DNA from 4 places in the Serratia sp. YWN4 genome. Region 4 is predicted to be linked to each of the others. Evidence: predicted binding sites of a transcription regulator. Region 4 holds the regulator's gene; each other region holds the start of a gene.
What was found. The regulator PurR, encoded in region 4, represses purine synthesis genes. The targets are predictions, from matches to a motif close to CANGCAAACGTTTGCNTG.
Positions count from the first base shown of each region.

Region 1 (5,575 bases), 2.6 Mb from region 4:
GTATTCCGGTAGTCGCCACCTCTTCGAGTTGCACCTTTACCCTGCGCGATGAATATCCGCATCTGTTGGGGGTCGATACCTCGGCGGTGCGCGAACGGGTGGAACTGGCAACGCGCTATCTCTATCGCCTGCTCAGTCAGGGGCGCAGGTTGCCGCTCAAGCACACGCCGCTGCGCGTGGCTTACCATACGCCGTGCCATATGGAAAAAATGGGCTGGACCGCCTACACGCTGGAGCTGATGCGGCAGATCCCAGGTTTAGAACTGGTGGTGCTGGAATCGCAATGCTGTGGGATCGCCGGGACTTACGGCTTCAAGTCGGAGAACTATGAAACCTCGCAGGGCATTGGTGCTTCGTTGTTCCGTCAGATCGAAGAGAGCGGCGTGGATAGGGTGATTACCGACTGCGAAACCTGCAAATGGCAGATCGAAATGTCGACCAGTAAGCGCTGCGAACATCCGATCACCCTGCTGGCGCAGGCGCTGGGGTAAGAATTAAAGGGGCCGGTACAAGCACCGGCCCTGGCAAGATTAAGGCTGTAACTTCAACGAACTGATAATGCCTTCGGCTTCGCTTTGTGCCTGCTGCTGGTTATCCGCTGGCAGCGTGACCTGAATAGTCAGCAACTGGTTACCCAGCTCACCGAACAGGATCGACGAGTAAGCCTTTTGGCCGCTGCTGGTAATGATGCTGTCCAGTTGGCGCAATGACACCCCGTTGATATCGATGACTTTATTGGTGATAACCTGGAGGTTGGCATCGCGTGAGCGCTGCTGCTGTTCCATGTTCTGGGCCAGAGTTTCCAGACTGTCTGCTGGTTTATCACCCAGGATGATGATCAATGCACGCTGGCCGGTGCTGTCGGCGAAGACGTGGCGGTTATTAGATTGCTGGCTCAGCTTGCTGCTCTGATCCGCCATGCCGTTTGGCAGGGTAAAGGTCAGTTTGCCATCCAGTAAGCTCACCGCTTGGTTGGCTGTTGTACTCGCGCTGCCGTTGACCGGCTCTTTATTGTCTTTGGCACCGTCACAGGCCGCAAGGCCAAGCACTAACAGGCTGATACCCATCAATTTTGCTACTTTACGCATGGGGCTTCCTTATTCCTTCACAGGTAGGGGGGTTGTCGCGTATGGCACCGTATTCCAGGCTGAAATGCAAGGCGGATGTTGTCACAAGGCTTGTTTGCGCAGTAGCGGGGCAGCCGAGCCACCCCTGATCAGCGGATTAATTCGGCTGTAACTGGCCGTCTTGCTGGCGCGATGCCAGGCGTTTGAGCAGCATGTTTAGCAGCACGCCGTACATCGGCAGGAAGAACAGCATGCAGATCAGCACTTTGAAGCCGTAATCGACCAGCGCAATCTCCACCCAGTTGGCGGCCATAAAGGGATCGCTGCTTCTATAGAAAGCGATAAAGAAGAACGCCAGCGTATCGCTGATATTGCCGAGGAACATCGCCGCTGCCGGAGCGAGCCACCAAGTGCGGCGTTGGCGCAGGCGGTTGAAGACATACACATCCAGGATCTGGCCCAGCACGTAGGCCATAAAGCTGGCGACGGCGATGCGTGCCACAAACAGGTTAAAGTGGGTCAGTGCGCCCAAACCCTGCCATTCCCCCTGAAAAGTGATGGTGGAGATCACATAGGAGATAAACAGCGCGGGGATCATCACGGCAAGGATAATTCTGCGCGCCAGCGGGGCACCGAAGATCCTGACCGTCAGATCGGTTGCCAGGAAGATGAACGGGAAAGTAAACGCCCCCCAGGTGGTATGGAAACCGAAAATACCGATCGGCAACTGCACCAGATAGTTACTGGAGGTAATGATGGCAATATGGAATAACGATAGCCAAACCAACGCGGTAACGCGCTGTTGAGCGGTAAACGAATACATGATGTGGCCTTTTTAAGTTGGGGTGAGGGAACCCATATTTAACGGTAGAGATTTTACCTGCGCGGCGCATATTACGCGTTTGCGCAACCAATGCAACTTAAGTTGTGGTTAAATTTCACGCAAACGATAACCTGTGTTGCACAGAAAAACCACTGGCGTAAACTATATGCCAGTGAGATCCGGCGAGCCTTCGCCGATCGTTTTTGATCGAGAACAATGCATGACTGATATCTTTACCCAGGCAGACCAGACGCTCGACGCGTTAGGCTTGCGCTGCCCGGAACCGGTAATGATGGTGCGTAAAACCGTGCGCCATATGGACAACGGTAAAACGTTGCTGATTATTGCCGACGATCCGGCCACCACCCGCGATATTCCGGGTTTTTGCCGTTTTATGGAGCACACGCTGGTGGCGCAGGAAACCGAAACGGCCCCTTATCGCTATCTGCTGCGCAAAGGACGGGTGGAGTAACGCCAGGCCCGCGTGGAGCCTGGCGGATTGCCGCTATGGGCGTTTCTTCAATAGACGCAGTGCGTTGGCAGTCACCAGCGCGGTAGCGCCGGAATCCGCCAGCACCGCCAGCCACAAGCCGGTCACCCCTAGCAGGGTGGTGACCAGGAAAATCCCTTTCAGCCCAAGCGCGATGGCAATGTTCTGGCGAATATTGGCGTGTGTGGCGCGTGCGATACGAATCATCTCGGCTACTCCAACCAGACGGTTGTGCGTCAATGCGGCGTCAGCCGTTTCCAGTGCCACGTCGGTGCCGCTGCCCATGGCGATGCCGATACTGGCGGCTTTCATCGCTGGGGCATCGTTGATGCCATCGCCAATCATTGCCGTCTGCTGCTGTTGATTCAGCTCGGTGATGGCTTGCACCTTGTCTTCCGGCATCAGCCCTGCGCGGTAATCAATTCCCAACTCGTCAGCAATGGCTGCCGCCGCGCGCGGGTTATCACCGGTCAGCATCACGCCGCGGATGCCTAATTCTGCCAACTCGGCAATCGCCTGTTTGGCGTCGTTGCGTAAGGTATCACGCAGTGCCAGCAGGCCGACGGGAACACCCTCTTCCAGCACCACTACGGCGGTTTTCCCTGCCGTTTCCAGCGTTTCAACCTGGCTGCGCCATGCGTGGCTAAGCTGGCTTTCTGCCAGTTTGCCCGGCGCGCTGATCAAAATGGTTTTACCGTTAACAATGCCTTCCACGCCAACTCCTGCCAGCGCCCGGCGGTTTTCTGCCAGCGGCAGTGCCTCGCCGTTTTCCCCGGCGCGGTTGATGATGGCCTGCGCCAATGGATGGTGGGAACCCACCTCAACCGCAGCCGCCAGAGCCAGCAACTGCTGCTCGCTGATGCCGTTGGCTGGCAACACGTCGGTGACGGTCGGTTTGCCTTCGGTCAGCGTGCCGGTTTTATCGAACGCAATGGTTTGTACTCGGCCCAACTGTTCCAGCGCCGCGCCGCCTTTAATTAGCGCACCACGGCGGGTGGCGGCGGCCAAGCCGGAGGTGATCGCCGCCGGAGTCGAGATCACCAGCGCACAAGGGCAACCGATCAGCAGCAGGGTCAGGCCACGATAGATCCACATCTGCCAAGGTTCGGCGAACATCAACGGTGGCACCAGGATCACGGCAACCGCCAGCAGCATGATCGCCGGGGTGTAATAGCGGCTAAAGCGATCGAGGAAGCGTTCGATCGGTGCGCGGCGCTCTTCGGCCTCTTCAATCAGTTGCAGAATACGGTCGATGGCATTTTTACCTGGCTCAGAAGTCACTTTCATCTGCGCCGCCTGATCAACCGACAGGCTGCCTGCCGCCACTTTCTCACCCTGTTTGCGTTCAACCGGCACGGACTCACCGGTTAATGCACTTTCGTCAAAGCTGGCGAAGGGGTTGATTAACTCAGCATCGGCAGGCAGACGGCCACCCGGCGCGATTTCAATCACATCGCCGGGGCGCAGGCTGGCGACCGGCACCTTTTTGCGCGAATTACCCTGGATCAGCAGTGCATCCTCCGGCACTAACGCCATCAGGGCTTTCACGCCTTTGCGGGCGCGGTTGGCGGCATAGGATTCCAGCAGTTCCCCCACCATAAACAGCAGCAGCACCATGGCGGCTTCGGCCGTGGCACCGATGAACAGTGCGCCAATGGCGGCGACGCTCATCAGAGTTTCAATAGCGAACGGGGTGCCTGAGCGGATCAGGCGCAGGGCTTTACGGCCGATAGGTGCCAAGCCGACCAGCGTGGTAATGATAAAGGCAATCTGGCCGAATTGCGGGTTGATGAGATCCAAGATCCAACTGCTTGCCATCAATACCGAGAGGAATACCAGCGGGCCGAATTCACCCAGGCGGGAGGTTTTTGGCTCATCGGTTTTAACTGCGGTATCCAGCAGGATAAAACCAGCCTGTTTTACCGCATCCTGCACGCGCAGGCTGATATCGCTCTGGGCATCCACCACCAGCTTTTCCGTAGCAAACAGTACGCGTGCGCTTGCGACACCGGGAATGGCAGTGACGGCATTTTCAATTTTTTTGGCACAGCTTGGGCAATCCATGCCAGTGACTTTCCAACTGAAACGTTGGCTGCCGGAAGGGGGAGCGGCAGCCAGCCTGTCGCTTTCCTCATCCGGATCGTCGTGGCCGCTGCTGCAACAGCTGGCACTGTGCTCATGGGCCGGTTCGTGGGCATGGGCGTGATTTTCCGCCCCGGTGGTTTTTTCACTGCTGCAACCGTGCTGGGTTTGCGCGTGGCTATGGTTGCAGCCGCAGCCGCTCTCTTTATGGCTATGTTCCTGATGATGATGTTCTTTATGAGTATGCATAACGCCCCCTTCAGGCAATTAACGGTGTTCTCAGAATTGACTCTACACCTTGGAGCTGACTCCAGAGTCAAGCCCTATATGAGAATTATTGCTAACTGAAGTGGGGAAAAGGCAAAACGGGTTCGGCGAACCGAACCCATGGTCTCTGTTACAGATAGAGCGAGCGGACGATCAGGAAATGGCCGACGAAGTAGCAGAAAGCCACAATCGCGTCTGCGGCACGGAACGTGAAGCGGTAGCGGTTCAGCAGCCACACCACGTTGGCCAGCAGCAGTAGGGATGTGCCTGCCAGCAGCGAGAAGCCCAAATCGGTACTGCGCAGGAAATACTGCTCACCGGCTAGCCATACCATCAGCAGCGTCATTGCCACCAGCGTGGCGATCGGCCAGCGCATCTCTTCCAACCGGCTCCAAATGGTTGCCAGTAGCGCCGCCCCGATGATCAACAACGCGACTGGCAATGGCCAGAACAGGCTGAACGTCATCTGGCTGGCAAAGCTCAGGGTATAAAGCAAGTGCGAAAGGAAGAACGCGCCGATGGCATACAGCACGCGTTCGCGTGGCAGTAGTAGCAGGGCATCACCGACCAGCGTGGCCAACAGGCCCAGGACGATCAGATAACCGGCCGCACCCAGCACCGGCGCCTGCCAGGCCATCAGCAGCATCAGCAGCAGCGTGACCGGTTTAAACACCCAGCGTTGCCAACGGGGGCCGCGGTAGGAGGCATCGACGAACAGCCAACCGGAAAAAAATACGGCAAGGAACGGCCAACTCATTTTGTCTTCCTTATTTATGATGGGAGCGGTGTCACCCGATCCAGGTTGTCACTTCAGTTTAGGCAGCGTGCGTAAGTTAGACAACGCTT
Region 1 is NZ_CM147696.1:5,232,569-5,238,143, reverse strand. Features, by position in the region: gene glpC (anaerobic glycerol-3-phosphate dehydrogenase subunit GlpC) at 1-491, shown strand, start outside; gene ACX9GT_RS24120 (DcrB family lipoprotein) at 531-1,088, opposite strand; gene ACX9GT_RS24115 (7-cyano-7-deazaguanine/7-aminomethyl-7-deazaguanine transporter) at 1,225-1,890, opposite strand; gene tusA (sulfurtransferase TusA) at 2,111-2,362, shown strand; gene ACX9GT_RS24105 (zinc/cadmium/mercury/lead-transporting ATPase) at 2,396-4,711, opposite strand; gene ACX9GT_RS24100 (lysoplasmalogenase) at 4,860-5,486, opposite strand.
Region 1: a site for PurR is predicted at 2,007-2,024, ahead of tusA (sulfurtransferase TusA). Genes of this name have one in related genera too.

Region 2 (5,575 bases), 2.1 Mb from region 4:
AAGCCAGCGCTGTTTCGCTTGGGTGATGGCAGCCTGTCGGCCCCGCTGGAGCAACAACTGTTGGGCTTGCGGGCCGGTGAAAAATGCGTTTTCACCCTGCAACCGGAAGCGGCATTCGGTACAGAGAACCCGGATCTGATCCAGTTTTTCTCGCGCCGTGATTTTGCCGAAACCGGCGTGCCAGACGCAGGAACCATCATGCTGTTTACCGCCATCGACGGCAGCGAAATGCCCGGCGTGGTGCGTGAAGTGGCGGAAGATTCCATTACCGTTGATTTTAACCATCCGTTGGCGGGGCACTCGGTCACCTTCGATATTGAAGTGCTGGAGATTGACCCGCAGCCGCAGCAGGAGGCAACGCATGCAAATATTGCTGGCTAACCCACGCGGTTTTTGCGCTGGGGTTGATCGTGCGATCAGCATTGTGGAGCGTGCGCTGGAGATTTACGGCGCACCTATTTATGTGCGCCACGAAGTGGTACACAACCGCTATGTGGTCGATAGCCTGCGCGAACGCGGTGCGGTGTTTATTGAAGAGATCGCGGAAGTACCGGACGGCTCGATCCTGATCTTCTCTGCGCACGGGGTTTCTCAGGCGGTGCGTGCCGAAGCGAAAGCGCGCGAACTGACCATGCTGTTCGACGCCACCTGCCCGTTGGTGACCAAGGTGCATATGGAAGTCGCCCGTGCCAGCCGCAAGGGCACAGAGGCGATTCTGATTGGCCACGCCGGGCACCCGGAAGTGGAAGGCACCATGGGCCAGTACAGTAACCCGAAAGGGGGGATGTACCTAGTGGAGTCGCCGGAAGATGTCTGGCAGTTGCAGGTGAAGAACGAAGGTAACCTGTGCTTTATGACGCAGACCACACTGTCGGTGGACGATACTTCCGACGTAATCGATGCGCTGCGCAAGCGCTTCCCGAACATCATCGGGCCGCGCAAAGACGATATCTGCTACGCCACCACCAATCGCCAGGAAGCGGTGCGCAATCTGGCGGGGGATGCCGATGTGGTGCTGGTAGTGGGGTCAAAAAACTCCTCCAACTCCAACCGTCTGGCCGAACTGGCGCAGCGCGTGGGTAAACCGGCGTACCTGATCGACTCGGCGGCCGATATTCAGGAATCCTGGCTAAAAGATGCCACTAACATCGGCGTGACAGCCGGTGCTTCCGCGCCAGACGTGCTGGTTCAGGACGTCATCAGCCGCCTGAAAGCCTTGGGTGGCCAGGATGTTCATGAGATCAGCGGCCGTGAAGAGAACATCGTGTTTGAAGTGCCGAAAGAGCTGCGCATGGATATCAGGCAGATCGATTGAATGCAGCTATATGGTTAAGCAACGGGGGAGCTTCGGCTCCCCGTTTTGCATTTTAGCCCGCGTACGGCAAGGAGGAACTCGCTGAACAGGCTTTATCTCAATGCATAAAAACCGCATGATTATGCAGATTTGTGTTCTTATCGTTATTCGACCAATTGTTAATCAATTGATAGCGTTACTGATAAAAGTATCGGGATAACATAATATTCTAATTCTGCATGAAATCCTCTGGCAGTGATAAAGCAGGGCAGTTACTCTGGACCTCATGCTCCTTACATGGGCACAAAATCAAGAAGAGAGAAAAGTATGACTGATTCACAGATCCGCATCGCGATTGCGGGTTCCGGTGGCCGCATGGGGCGTCAATTGATTCAGGCGGTGCAGCAGGCGCAGGGCGTGATGTTGGGGGCGGCTCTGGAGCGCCCAGGCTCAAGCCTGGTGGGAACCGATGCCGGTGAACTGGCTGGTGTTGGGGCGCTGGGGGTGACCGTCAGCGACAGCCTGGAACAGGTGGCTAATGATTTCGATATTCTGATCGATTTCACCCGCCCAGAAGGCACCTTGGCGCATCTGGCGTTTTGCGTGGCACATAAAAAAGGCATGGTGATTGGCACCACCGGTTTTGATGATGCCGGTAAAGCGGCGATCGGCGCTGCTGCACAACATATCGGCATCGTGTTTGCTGCCAACTTCAGCGTTGGCGTTAACGTGATGCTCAAACTGTTGGAAAAAGCCGCTAAAGTGATGGGCGACTATACCGATATTGAAATTGTCGAAGCGCATCACCGCCACAAGGTGGATGCTCCTTCCGGCACTGCGCTGGCGATGGGCGAGGCGATCGCTGGGGCGTTGGGCCGTGATTTGAAAGAATGCGCGGTTTACCAACGGGTTGGCTATACCGGCGAGCGCGATCCAAAAAGCATCGGTTTTGCTACCATTCGCGCTGGGGATATCGTGGGTGAGCACACCGCCATGTTTGTCGATATTGGCGAGCGGGTGGAAATTACGCATAAAGCATCAAGCCGCATGACTTTTGCCAATGGTGCCGTGCGTGCGGCATCCTGGATCACCAAGCAGCAAAAAGGGCTGTTTGATATGCGTGATGTCCTTGGTTTAGAGCAGTTATAATGTTTTGCATACCATTGTGATGTGGTTGTATTGATCATAGTGCTATGATAATAGGGCAATAATTTTATTGTCCTTTTTTTTAACCATAAAAACAGGGGTTACTTTGACTATTTTAACGGTATCTCCTGTTTTAATCAGTTATCTTTTGCTTTCTCTCCTTTTTATCCCCTCGTTTGTTTATTAGGGCCGAGTTTTAGCGGCTATCATGGGTTTTCTGTGTCATTGTGTCTCGCAACCGTTTACTCGCCCGAGTTTCCGTATGTTTTTATCGGTGTGAAGCCCATAAAACTGTGAGAACAGCAAAAATACGATAAAAAATGGTGCTTTGAGTAGACAAGTCAGAGGCTCATCATTAAAATGCGCCCAATTTGCCAAAAATTAGCCTTGAGGGCGGTTTTTGCATTGATTTAGGCGGTGAAATCTGAATTAATATGCAAATATTATGATTGATTATTCCTTGGAGGGTGTTTTGATTAAGTCAGCGCTATTGGTTCTGGAAGACGGAACCCAATTCCACGGTCGGGCCATCGGGGCAGAAGGTACGGCAGTGGGGGAAGTGGTCTTCAATACGTCGATGACCGGCTATCAAGAAATCCTCACTGATCCTTCCTATTCCCGCCAGATTGTTACTCTCACTTATCCTCATATCGGCAATGTCGGCACCAATGCTTCCGACGAAGAATCCTCCGCTGTTCACGCTCAAGGCCTCGTCATTCGCGACCTCCCACTGATTGCCAGCAACTATCGCAACGAAGAAGGCCTTGCCGAGTACCTCAAGCGCAACAACATTGTGGCGATTGCCGATATCGATACCCGCAAACTGACTCGCCTGCTGCGCGAAAAGGGCGCACAAAACGGCTGCATCATTGCTGGTGATGTCACCAATGCTGAATTGGCGCTACAAAAGGCCAAAGCCTTCCCTGGCCTGAAAGGCATGGATCTGGCGAAAGAAGTCACTACCAAAGAAGCCTACGCCTGGCAGCAGGGCAGTTGGACGCTTGAAGGCGACTTGCCGGAAGCGAAAGCGGCGAGCGAATTGCCCTACCACGTAGTGGCCTACGACTACGGCGCCAAACGCAACATCCTGCGCATGCTGGTGGATCGCGGCTGCCGCCTGACCGTAGTGCCTGCGCAAACCCCTGCCGATGACGTGCTGAAAATGAATCCAGACGGCATCTTCCTGTCCAACGGGCCGGGCGACCCGGAGCCGTGCGATTACGCGATTACCGCTATCAAACAGTTCCTGGAAACCGACATTCCGGTATTCGGCATCTGCCTGGGCCATCAGCTACTGGCATTGGCCAGCGGTGCCAAGACCGTGAAGATGAAGCTCGGCCATCACGGTGGCAACCATCCGGTGAAAGATCTGGATAACAATACCGTGATGATCACCGCGCAGAACCACGGCTTTGCGGTGGATGAAAATCATCTGCCCGCTACGCTGCGCGTCACGCACAAATCCCTGTTCGACCACACGGTGCAAGGGATCCACCGCACCGACAAAGCGGCGTTCAGCTTCCAGGGGCACCCTGAAGCCAGCCCAGGCCCGCATGATGCTGCGCCGCTGTTCGATCACTTTATCGAACTGATTGAGACTTACCGTTCCAACGCCAAATAATCAGGAGCCATAACAGCCATGCCAAAACGTACAGATATAAAAAGCATCCTGATCCTCGGCGCTGGCCCGATCGTTATCGGCCAGGCGTGTGAGTTCGACTACTCTGGTGCCCAAGCCTGTAAGGCGCTGCGTGAAGAGGGTTACCGCGTTATTCTGGTCAACTCCAACCCGGCAACCATCATGACCGACCCGGAAATGGCCGATGCGACCTACATCGAGCCGATTCATTGGGAAGTGGTGCGTAAAATCATCGAAAAAGAGCGCCCAGATGCGGTGCTGCCGACCATGGGCGGCCAGACGGCGCTGAACTGCGCGCTAGAGCTGGAGCGCCAAGGCGTGCTGGCTGAGTTCGGTGTGACCATGATCGGTGCCACGGCCGATGCCATCGACAAAGCGGAAGATCGCCGCCGTTTCGACATCGCCATGAAGAAAATCGGCCTGGATACCGCGCGCTCCGGCATTGCGCACAATATGGAAGAAGCGCTGGCGGTGGCCGCTGACGTCGGCTTCCCGTGCATTATCCGCCCATCGTTCACCATGGGCGGCACCGGCGGCGGTATTGCTTACAACCGCGAAGAGTTCGAAGAGATCTGCGAGCGCGGTCTGGATCTGTCGCCGACCAAAGAGCTGTTGATTGACGAATCGTTGATCGGTTGGAAAGAGTATGAAATGGAAGTGGTGCGCGATAAGAACGACAACTGCATCATTGTCTGTTCCATCGAAAACATCGACGCGATGGGGATCCACACCGGCGACTCGATCACCGTCGCCCCGGCACAGACGCTGACCGACAAAGAGTACCAAATCATGCGTAACGCCTCGATGGCGGTGCTGCGTGAAATCGGCGTCGAAACCGGCGGTTCCAACGTGCAGTTCTCGGTAAACCCGAAAACCGGCCGCCTGATCGTGATCGAAATGAACCCGCGCGTGTCCCGCTCTTCTGCGCTGGCGTCGAAAGCCACCGGTTTCCCGATTGCCAAGATTGCCGCCAAGCTGGCGGTGGGTTACACCCTCGACGAACTGATGAACGACATCACCGGCGGCCGTACTCCAGCCTCCTTTGAGCCGTCTATCGACTACGTGGTGACCAAAATTCCTCGTTTCAACTTCGAGAAATTTGCCGGTGCCAACGATCGCCTGACCACCCAGATGAAGTCGGTCGGTGAAGTGATGGCAATTGGCCGTACCCAGCAGGAATCCTTGCAGAAAGCGCTGCGTGGCCTGGAAGTGGGTGCGACCGGTTTCGATCCGAAAGTGAGCCTGGACGATCCGGAAGCGCTGACCAAGATCCGCCGCGAACTGAAGGAAGCCGGTTGTGACCGCATCTGGTATATCGCTGACGCTTTCCGCGCCGGTATGTCTATCGACGGCGTGTTCAACCTGACCAATATCGACCGCTGGTTCCTGGTGCAGATCGAAGAGCTGGTGCGTTTGGAAGAGCAAGTGGCTGAAACGGGCATCAACAGCCTGAACGCTGAGTTCCTGCGCACGCTGAAGCGTAAAGGTTTTGCCGA
Region 2 is NZ_CM147696.1:4,676,182-4,681,756, reverse strand. Features, by position in the region: gene fkpB (FKBP-type peptidyl-prolyl cis-trans isomerase) at 1-381, shown strand, start outside; gene ispH (4-hydroxy-3-methylbut-2-enyl diphosphate reductase) at 362-1,315, shown strand; gene dapB (4-hydroxy-tetrahydrodipicolinate reductase) at 1,622-2,443, shown strand; gene carA (glutamine-hydrolyzing carbamoyl-phosphate synthase small subunit) at 2,913-4,061, shown strand; gene carB (carbamoyl-phosphate synthase large subunit) at 4,080-5,575, shown strand, end outside.
Region 2: a site for PurR is predicted at 2,672-2,689, ahead of carA (glutamine-hydrolyzing carbamoyl-phosphate synthase small subunit). Genes of this name have one in related genera too.

Region 3 (5,575 bases), 510 kb from region 4:
GGATAAGGACGTTTTTCTGCCTTAGGGGGTGTCATCATTGCTAAATCATCCGCTTACCTTGATTAAGGCAAGAGTGACACGATCCCCCCCGGATTAACAAGCCGCAGGGCTACGCCAGATCGCGTTTTTTCTCATGAACGTCATTCTCGATGCCCTGCTTGACGTCAGCCGGGATTTTCAACGATTGTGCCAACGCATCAAGATAACTGCGCTCCATAAAGTGATCGACATCAATCACCATACAGCTCAGGTAATACACTTCTAACGCTTCGTCTTCATTTTTCACACTTTGCGCGATCAGATCCGGGTTCAGCGGTTGGTCGATGGCTTGCTGCACCCAGCTTTGAGCTTCATCACCCACTTGCAATTGCTCCAGGCTATGGTCGATGGCCTGCTTTTCTTCTGCGTCAATATGGCCATCACTTTTAGCGGCAAACACCAACGCCTGTACCAGCCGTTTGGCACGCAAATCCGCTGGCGTACTCTGCAAGCCAAACTGCGTTTCTTCCTGGTGTGTTTCTTTGACGCGCTGTTTGTATTTGTTCCACAGCACGGCTCCTAACGCGGCACTGCCACCGATAATCAACGCGTTTTTACCAAATTTACCCACCATTTTGCGGGAGGATTTGTTGGCTAATAGAACGCCTACCAGGCCACCCAGCGCGGTCGGGGCCAGTAATTTACCAATGCCTTCCGTGCCGCCCATTGAGCTGGCTTTGTCACCCAGCATCGATTGAATCTGTTGCATCCAGTTATTTTTCATCGTCTACCTCTGAACAGGTGAATTTCAGGCGTGCAGGCACTTTCATGCCAGATCGCCGATCAATCTTCAGATTAGGGGATTATTTGTCAGTAAATGTATGAAAGATGCAAATTTGTGTCGCAGAGCCATTAAATACTCAGCCAGGCAAGGAATTAACGTTTCCTGAAGGCAATCACAAACAGCTCATCCAGCCCTGGATAGATCTGTTTGATCACCTGTTTCAACTCGCTGAGCGTCATATTCTCCTGCCGAGCATGCGCTTCAGTCAACGCCCCTAGACGTATCGGCGTGACCGACTGCACTTCAATAAAGCAGAAAAATACGCCGTCTTCATTACGGCTCACGCGCAGCACCTCACCGGGGTGGAAGTGGGATTCACTGGCATCCCGAATGGTGATGGTTTTGCGCCCGGCCATAATGTCTTGCTCAAAGCGGCTGAAGAAGGTTATTTCACGGTTCATACCGTTCCTTGTTCATCACGGCTGATTATGCAGCCTGCTGTTCTGGCTCGGAGGCTGGTTCTTCTTGCAAGATAGCGACCGGTTTTTCACTTTTGGCTTTAGCCGGTTTTTTCACTGTTTCCTGTGGTGCAGCACCACGCAGAATCTGCGCTAACGCGTCTTTATGCTCTGCCAGGAAGAAGCTCAACCCTTCACGCTGTTCATCTTCAAGGGTAATCGGTGCCTGTTGCAGCCACTCACCGAGGCTGTCGGCCAGATCCAGCATTTTGTCGTAGGCATCGGCATCTTTCTTGTTAGCGAAAGTCATTTTTTCCTCACCGTTTCTTACTACTACATATTTCACTTCAACAGCCATGTGCGCATTCCTCAAAGGTTAGAATACTGTAATTTTATACAGTATAATATCATATCGAGCGGGAGCGCAAGCGCTCCGCCGTTTATTATTTCAACAGCCGCGCTTTGCAGCTTTTGCCTTTGATTTTGCCCTGCTGAAGCTGTTGCAGCGCCTTGCGTGCGCTGGCCTTGCGGATCGCCACATAGGCATGCACCGGGAACATATCAATTTTGCCCACATCCGCTGCCGTCAACCCAGCATCGCCGGTCAGCGCGCCGAGAATATCACCAGGGCGGATCTTCGCTTTACGGCCACCGTCGATACATAACGTGACCATTTCGGCCTCCAGCGAGGCATTTGACGCCCCACTCAGCTCTGAAACCGGCACCCAATTGGCGGTTATTTGCAGATACTCTTCGATCGCATGTACCCGCGCCATTTCCTGTGGCGTACACAGGCTGATGGCCAGCCCGCTCAAACCGGCACGGCCAGTACGGCCAATGCGGTGTACGTGTACTTCCGGGTCAAATGCCAATTCGTAGTTCACCACCAGTTCCAGATCTTTAATATCCAGACCACGGGCTGCGACGTCGGTCGCTACCAGAACTCGGCAACTGCGGTTGGCGAAACGTACCAATACCTGGTCGCGATCGCGCTGTTCCAGATCGCCATGCAATGCCAGCACGCTGATGCCGCGCGCTTCCAGCGCTTCAAACACGCTCTGGCAGTCGCGCTTGGTGTTACAAAACACCACGCAAGAAGCGGGTTGATAATGGCGGATCGCCGCCACCAGCACCGCTGGGCGTTGATCGCGCGTGGTTTCATAGAAACGCTGCTCGATGGTGGTGGGTTCATCCCCTTCATCCACTTCGACATTCAGCGGTTCACGCTGCACGCGCGCGCTGATGCGCTCAATGCCTGCCGGATAGGTGGCAGAAAACAGCAAGGTCTGGCGCTGCGGTGGCGTATAGCTGATCACGTCGTCGATATCATCGGCAAAGCCCATGTCCAGCATACGATCGGCTTCATCCAGCACCAACACCTTCAAATCATCCAGCACCAGCGTTTTTTTACGCAGATGCTCCTGAATGCGGCCCGGTGTCCCTACCACGATATGCGGCGCATGCACCAGTGAATCGAGCTGTGGCCCCACCGGTTGGCCGCCGCACAGGGTCAGGATTTTGATGTTCTGGGTGAAACGTGCCAAGCGGCGCAGCTCTTTGCTGACCTGATCGGCCAACTCACGCGTCGGGCACAGGATCAGCGCCTGGGCCGCCACCTGGGCAACGTTGATTTTATCCAGCAGACCGATACCGAACGCCGCCGTCTTGCCGCTGCCGGTTTTCGCTTTGGCACGAACGTCCAGCCCTTTCAGGATAGCGGGCAGCGCTGCGGCCTGTACCGGCGTCATTTCGGCATACCCCAGTTCGTTGAGGTTGGCCAACTGTTCGGCTGGCAGCGGCAGGGAAGAAAAGGAAACTGTGCTCACGGCAATAACTCTTATATAGCAAGTGGAAAGGCGGCGCGGCCCGCGGGCTGGCACCGAATCAGGCGCAGATGATAACAGAGTTAGTGTGGATTCCGGATTTCAGCGGTAAAAAAACTGCTGGCAGCGGCAGATTTCCGGGCCTTGTTATCTCACCCTCTGCACACGCAATCGTTTTCGTATATAATGCGCGCCTACTATCAGACCGTATTGGTACGAAACTATGTTGACAATTGGAACCGCTCTGCGCCCTTCTGCTACCCGCGTTATGCTGCTCGGCTCTGGCGAGTTGGGTAAAGAAGTTGCCATTGAATGCCAGCGTTTAGGGCTGGAAGTGATTGCTGTCGATCGGTACAAAGACGCTCCTGCCATGCATGTGGCCCATCGCAGCCATGTAATCAATATGCTGGATGGTCAGGCATTGAAAGCAATCATTGAGCTGGAGCGCCCCGATTACATCGTGCCGGAAATTGAAGCCATCGCCACCAGTATGCTGGTCGAGCTGGAACAGCAAGGGCACAACGTGGTGCCCTGTGCCGAAGCCACGCGCCTGACCATGAACCGCGAAGGCATCCGCCGCCTGGCGGCAGAAACCCTGGGTTTGCCAACCTCAAGTTATCGCTTTGCCGACAGCGAAGAGGGCTTCCGTGCGGCAGTGGCTGAAATTGGCTATCCGTGCATCATCAAGCCGGTAATGAGCTCGTCCGGCAAAGGGCAAAGCCTGATCCGCAGCGAGCAACAGCTTGGCAGCGCATGGGAATACGCCCAGCAAGGCGGCCGCGCCGGTGGTGGCCGGGTGATTGTGGAAGGATTGGTGAAATTTGATTTCGAGATCACCTTGCTGACCATCAATGCCGTTGATGGCATACACTTCTGTGCCCCGATCGGCCATCGTCAGGAGGACGGCGACTATCGTGAATCCTGGCAACCGCAGCAGATGTCTGAGTTGGCATTAAGCCGTGCGCAGGCGATTGCAGAAAACGTGGTTAACGCATTAGGGGGCTTTGGTTTATTTGGGGTTGAGCTGTTTGTCTGCGGTGACGAGGTCATTTTCAGTGAAGTGTCGCCACGCCCGCACGATACCGGCATGGTTACGCTGATCTCGCAGGATCTGTCCGAGTTCGCCCTGCATGTGCGTGCTTTTCTCGGGTTGCCGATTAGCGCCATCCGCCAGTTCGGGCCTTCGGCTTCTGCGGTGATCCTGCCGGAATTGAACAGCGAAAACCTGCGCTTCAGTGGGTTGGATCGGGCGTTAAGCGGCTATAATCAGGTGCGTTTGTTCGGCAAGCCGGACATCAGCGGCAAACGCCGCTTGGGGGTGGCACTGGCTACCGCAGCGGACGTTGATCAGGCGGTAGAATTGGCTAAACAGGCGGCCGCAGCAGTGGCCGTTCAAGGCTGATAACCTTGGGGTTCGGTACGCCGAACCCCGGCAATATCAATAATTTTCGTCGTCTTCCGCGTCGTCTTCCAAATACTCGGTCGGCTCTTCCTGCGGTTCTTCCTCTTCATCGTCGAACAGGGCAGTTACCCGATCCCCTTGATGCTTTTCACGGATTTCCTGTGCGACGCACGCGATGGCTTCACCACTGCTCATGCCCTGCTCCATCAGGTGATGGATACGTTCAGCAGCTTCCTGCTGTTCTTGATGGCTCAGTGACGGCATACCTGCAAGCATGTGTTTCTCCCCAGCAAAATGGACGTGGAGTATACGCCTTAAAGCCGTGGAACCCTACGCCTGTTATTCTGGAGCCTGCACCGGGCAACGGCGGTTGCACCGCCACTGTTTCAGGCGATGCCGCCACAGCATGACCTGCCATATCTGTTTGATGCCGCGCATGTTGGCGATCATGGCGTGATTAATACCACGCCGATAGAATTCTTCAGTGATCTGCTGCCGTGCCTGTAACTCAGGTTCACGGCGAATACTGTGGCAAATCCCCAGCGCTTCGCGAGTGATTTGCCAGTGAAATGCCGGGCAAAGCGGGATTTTCTGGCTATAACGTTGGTTCAGCGCCACCAGCATCTCGACGATCTGCATGTAATGACGCTGGTATTCAACGTTGGCCTGCCCGGTGCGGCGGCGGTTGCTAATCGACCGATCGTGAACCCGCTGGCGATACAGTGGCTTGCTGAGGTATTTCACCCGCTGGGCGTTAAACATCACTTCGGTAGTCCAGGGAATATCCTGGTGATGGAGGCCCGGCTCAAAATAGAGCTGATGCTGTCTGATAAAATCAAGACGGTAAACTGCCAGCCACACCACATGAATGAAGCGTCTGGATTTCAGCGCCTTTTCCAGCCATTGGTTGCCGCTGATGACCGCAGTGTCTTTCAACCGCTGTTGGGGAATGATCGGCTGCAACTCATCATTACTGGCGAAATAACGTTCGCCATTGCACTGCATCACATCTAATTGATGCTGTTCCGCCTGTGCAATCAGCGTTGAATACATTTCTGGCGCCAATACATCATCAGCATCAGGAAAGGCGACATATTTCCCACGCGCGACGGCCAATCCGGCGTTACGC
Region 3 is NZ_CM147696.1:3,106,546-3,112,120, forward strand. Features, by position in the region: gene ACX9GT_RS14770 (S9 family peptidase) at 1-38, opposite strand, end outside; gene ACX9GT_RS14775 (tellurite resistance TerB family protein) at 110-763, opposite strand; gene yqfB (N(4)-acetylcytidine aminohydrolase) at 916-1,224, opposite strand; gene ACX9GT_RS14785 (YebG family protein) at 1,250-1,579, opposite strand; gene dbpA (ATP-dependent RNA helicase DbpA) at 1,665-3,047, opposite strand; gene purT (formate-dependent phosphoribosylglycinamide formyltransferase) at 3,268-4,446, shown strand; gene ACX9GT_RS14800 (YoaH family protein) at 4,483-4,722, opposite strand; gene ACX9GT_RS14805 (glycosyltransferase) at 4,786-5,575, opposite strand, start outside.
Region 3: a site for PurR is predicted at 3,209-3,226, ahead of purT (formate-dependent phosphoribosylglycinamide formyltransferase). Genes of this name have one in related genera too.

Region 4 (5,575 bases):
TCAGTATACCATTTTTAATTGAGGGACACAGCCTAATAAGGTCAGTGCAAAAAATGGACTGACTGCCATGCTCAAAACACCCTCTCCCCAGCAATATCAGTTTGAAACCATCACCCTGGATGAGTTGGTCCCCGAAGACCATCTGGTTCGCCAAATCGATGCCGCCATCGATTTTGAATTTATCCGCGACGCCGTTGCTCATCTCTATTGTCCTGATAACGGCAGACCCGCTATTGACCCCGTTCGCCTGATTAAAATGATGCTGCTGGGTTATCTCTTCGGTATCCCCAGTGAGCGCCGTCTGGTCAAGGAAATACAGGTCAATGTCGCTTATCGCTGGTTCCTGCGTATGGCCCTCACCGAAAAAGTCCCTGACGCCTCGACCCTGAGCCAGAACCGCCTCCGCCGCTTCAACCACAGCGACGTCTTCCAGCAGATTTTTGACCACATCGTGGAACAGGCTCTCAGCCGCGGCATGGCCAACGGGCGTGTTCTTTACACCGACAGTACCCACCTGAAAGCTGACGCCAACCCTCGCAAGGCAGTGAATGAAGAACGTCCGGTGGGCGTCAGTGAATATCTGGAGCAGCTTGATGCTGCCGTGGAGGCCGACAGGAGGAAGCACGAAAAAAAGCCGCTGCCCGCCGTAAAAAAGACGCCAGAAAGCGTCGCCGTTAAGAACACCAAAGTCAGCACCACCGACCCGGAAAGCGGCTTTATGCACCGGGATAACAAACCGAAGGGCTTCTTCTATCTGGACCACCGCACGGTGGACGGGAAGCACGGCATCATCCTGGATACGCATGTGACACCGGGCAATGTCCATGATAGCCAGCCCTTTATCGGGCGACTTGAGCGGCAGGTAGAGCGCTTCGGTCTGGAGCCGGTGGCGGTGGGTGTGGACGCGGGTTACTTCACCGCCGCGGTGTGCCATCTGACACAGGAAATGGGTATCGCGCTGGTTCCCGGCTATCGGCGGCCGCACAAAGGTCAGAATGAGTTCCAGAAAAAGCACTTCAGGTATGATGAGGCACGGGAAGTGTATGTGTGCCCGGCAGGCGAATTGCTGATATATAGCACGACAGACCGTAACGGTTATCAGCATTACCGTTCAGACCCGGCAGTGTGCCAGCGCTGTGAGCAGAGGCAGCAATGTACGCAGAACAGCAAGGCACAGAAAACGATAACGCGGCATGTGTGGGAAGAGGCGAAAGAGGAAGCCAACAGGTTACGGCTGACGAAATGGGGCAAGAAAATCTACGCGCGGCGCAAAGAGACGGTGGAGAGAAGCTTCGCGGATGCGAAACAGCACCATGGCCATCGGTATGCGCGGTTCCGTGGACTGTCAAAAGTGCAGATGCAGTGCCTGCTGGCGGCCACAGCGCAGAATATGAAAAAGATGGCGCTGCTGGCGCTTCTTTATTGTCTTTACCGGTGGTGGAAAGCGTCTTGGGAAGGCCAGAAAGGTGCCTTGGGCGAACAGAAGTCGCCAATGACGGGGTTATGGAAAAATATCGCGATCGCGACCTGCGGTCGCTAAAAAAGAAGAACCCCACCTGAAGAAGTGGGGTTAGTCAGCAGTCTGAAGGCGCAGCATGCTGCGCCTTTATTATTTCTTGGTATGAATCAGTTCAATGCGGCGATAAAACCGAAAACAATAATCATTGCCAAAGCACAAACGGTGGTAATCAATGACATCTTCAAATCGGTATCCATAACGACTCCCTATCAGATTGGCTTCACTAAGCATAAAATCCACATGATTAATGCGTCAAATCATTTTCACACAGTTCGTGACTAAAATCTTGTTATCATTTCCCTCGTTATAATGCCGAATAGATCTTCCACTTTGCGTCGATATGGGACAGAATCCGCAGTTCACAACTGCGTACCGGCAAAATGCCCCTCCTGTTTAAGCGGCTTACGAACTCAGCACTAAAAACTCAGCTTCCGCTTATCTGGAGAGAGATCTACGCAGGCAAACGATTAACATCATACTCACATACCATAACCTGTGGGTTCAGGAGTCATTCTTTAGATGGCAACGATTAAAGATGTAGCCAAACGCGCTGGCGTTTCCACTACCACCGTTTCGCACGTCATCAATAAAACGCGTTTCGTCGCCGAAGAAACAAAAGAGGCCGTTCGGGCTGCGATCAAAGATCTGCACTACTCCCCGAGCGCCGTCGCACGCAGCCTCAAGGTTAACCACACCAAATCGATCGGCTTGCTCGCGACCTCGAGTGAAGCGCCCTACTTTGCTGAAGTAATCGAAGCGGTAGAGAACAGTTGCTACAGCAAAGGCTATACCCTGATCCTCTGTAACTCACACAATAATCTCGACAAGCAGCAGGCCTATCTGGCGATGCTGGCGCAAAAGCGTGTTGATGGCCTGCTGGTGATGTGCTCGGAATACCCAGATCAGTTACTGGGCATGCTGGAGGATTATCGCAATATCCCAATGGTGGTGATGGATTGGGGTGCTGCACGCGGTGATTTTACCGACACCATTATCGATAACGCCTTTGAGGGCGGTTATCTGGCTGGTCGTTATCTGCTGGAGCGTGGCCACCGTGATATCGGCGCTATTCCAGGGCAACTGTCACGCAACACCGGCGGCGGCCGCCATCAGGGGTTCCTGAAGGCGCTGCAAGAGGCCAATGTTGAGGTGCGTGAAGAGTGGATCGTCCAAGGGGATTTTGAACCCGATTCGGGTTACAAGGCCATGCACCAGATCCTGTCGCAGAAGCACCGTCCTACTGCGGTATTCTGCGGGGGCGATATTATGGCAATGGGGGCGATTTGTGCCGCCGACGAACTGGGGCTGCGCGTCCCGCAGGATATTTCGGTGATCGGTTACGATAACGTGCGTAACGCGCGCTATTTCACCCCGGCGCTAACCACCATCCACCAGCCGAAAGAGCGCCTGGGGGAAATGGCTTTCACCATGCTGCTGGATCGCATTATCAGCAAGCGTGAAGAGTCCCAAGTGATTGAAGTGCATCCAAAACTGATCGAGCGCCGTTCCGTGGCCGATGGCCCGTTCATCGATTATCGCCGCTAGTCTCTTCGCTCAGCCACTCCTGGTTGAGCGTTTCACTGTCCCCCAAATACTCCAGTAGCCAAGCCATCGCCGGTGATTGTGCGTTCTGCTGCCAGGTCAGGCAGCAGGCACTGGCGGGAAACGGCTCCTGCAATTGCAAGGCTACCAGTTCCCCGCTTTGCACTAACGGCAGCACGCGATGCGCTGGTACCATGCCAACACACAACCCGCTGCGCAAGCAGTCTACGGCGGAAACCCAATCGGGCACGGTAAGCCGCCGCTGATTATCCAATGACCAAGTCACTCGCTTGGGCAAGTTGCGCGAAGTATCTTCCAACAACAGAGAGGGATAAGGCCGCAGTTGATCGTTGCGCAGCAAACCGCTCAGGCTGGCCAACGGATGTGACGCGCTAACCACACATAGCCAGTTCATAAAGCCCATATCGCGAAAGGCAAAACCACCGCCCACCGGCACCGCGCGCGTGGCCCCGATAGCCATCTCAGCCCGGCCATCCACCAGCGCGTCCCACACGCCGTTAAACACTTCCGGTTGCACCATCAGTTCCACATCGGGGAAGTGGCGATAAAAATCCACTACCAGTTGGCGGCTGCGCTGCGGCTTAACAATAATATCCACTGCGATTTTTAGCTGCCCGCGCCAGCCATTAGCCACCTGCTGACATTGACGGCGTGTATCAAGCATTTTTTTGATAACAGTACGCGCTTCTTTTACAAACAGCGCCCCGGCAGGCGTCAATTCCACATCACGATGACGGCGTTCAAACAGCGGCACCGCCAACCATTGCTCCAATTGTCGCACGGTATAACTCACCGCAGACGGCACACGGTGCAACTCCTGTGCTGCCGCACTGAAACTGCCGGTGCGCGCTACCGCATCAACCACATCGAGTGAATATTCAGACCACATCTCTTTTTGCCTTCAATTTTTTTAATAGCACTTAGCAAATATTACCGTTTCACAAGCAGAGATCCAGCCGGATACACTGGCCGGCGCTAAAAAACCTGCAATAAGAAATATTAATGAGAAATACCATGCAAAATTTTGGATTTATGTTTTATCTCGCTGGCCTGAGTATGCTGGGTTATCTGGCCACCGATATGTATCTGCCCGCCTTTGGTGCCATGCAACAGGATTTGCAAATCTCCGCCAGTGCCATCAGCGCCAGCCTGAGTATCTTTCTGGCTGGTTTCGCCTTTGCCCAACTGGTGTGGGGGCCGCTTTCCGATAAGCTGGGCCGCAAGCCAGTTCTGTTGTTTGGCCTGGCGTTGTTTGCTTTCGGCTGCCTGGGGATGCTATGGGTGCAAAATGCCGTTCAATTGTGGTCATTGCGTTTCATCCAGGCAATTGGAGTCTGCTCTGCCGCCGTAACCTGGCAGGCCATCGTGGTGGATCGCTATCGCGATGGCAAAGTTAACCGTATTTTCGCCACTATCATGCCATTGGTTGCACTTTCCCCAGCATTGGCCCCGCTGATCGGTGCCTGGCTGCTGAATCACCTGGGTTGGCGAGCGATCTTTGCGGTGCTGCTGGGTATCGCTGCCTTGTTGTTCGTCCCAACCCTGCTGCTGAAAGAGACGGCCAGAATCGTACCTTCTGCCGATAAAAAGCCCGGCCTCAGTTTCCTGCAAATCCTGAAGTCTCGGGTTTTCAGCGGCAACGTGATGATCTTTGCTGCCTGCTCTGCCAGCTTCTTTGCCTGGCTGACCGGTTCGCCGTTTATTCTCGGCAATATGGGATACAGCCCGAATGACATTGGCCTGAGTTATGTTCCACAGACGTTGGCCTTTTTATTCGGCGGCTACGGTTGTCGTACTGCGTTAAACCGCATTTCTGGCAAAACCTTGCTGCCGTGGCTGCTGGTAGCTTATGGAGTCAGCATGGTGGCGCTATATCTGGTCGCCACCTTGAGTCAACCGACATTAACTCGTCTGCTGATCCCATTCTGCTTTATGGCTTTGGTTAACGGTGCCAGCTACCCGATTCTGGTGGCCAATGCGCTGATGCCGTTCCCTGATAACAGTGGTAAAGCCGCAGCCTTGCAGAATACGTTGCAATTGGGGCTCTGTTTTATCGCCAGTATGTTGGTTTCGGCATTTATCACCCAACCGCTGTTAGCCACGGTTACCGTGATGGTCGCCACGGTGGTTTTGGCTGCCTTGGGGTACATGATTCAGCGTGGGAAAGAAGAGGTTGATGGGCAAGTCATCTGCCAGAAACATGCTGACTCCGCATCATAATTGCCTTGAGAAATAGTCACTTAATGAAAATTCTAGCCGAGCGCGATTTACTGTTGAGTCTGCGTCTCGGCAAGCCTATACTCGAAATAACCTTTTAAAATAACACCTATATAGAACTTTTATCGCAGTAACTCTTGTGTCCGCGGATGGCGTCACACTTTATTTAAGGAATCATTTTCCCGTGCCTTTAATTGCGCTGGGAGTCTCTTAAATTTCCTCTGTTCATAGTCGGTATCAGACACCACGGCGAAATTTTACCGTAGCTAAACGTAT
Region 4 is NZ_CM147696.1:2,599,790-2,605,364, reverse strand. Features, by position in the region: gene ACX9GT_RS12420 (IS1182 family transposase) at 68-1,540, shown strand; gene cydH (cytochrome bd-I oxidase subunit CydH) at 1,627-1,716, opposite strand; gene purR (HTH-type transcriptional repressor PurR) at 2,039-3,064, shown strand; gene punR (DNA-binding transcriptional activator PunR) at 3,045-3,971, opposite strand; gene punC (purine nucleoside transporter PunC) at 4,085-5,302, shown strand.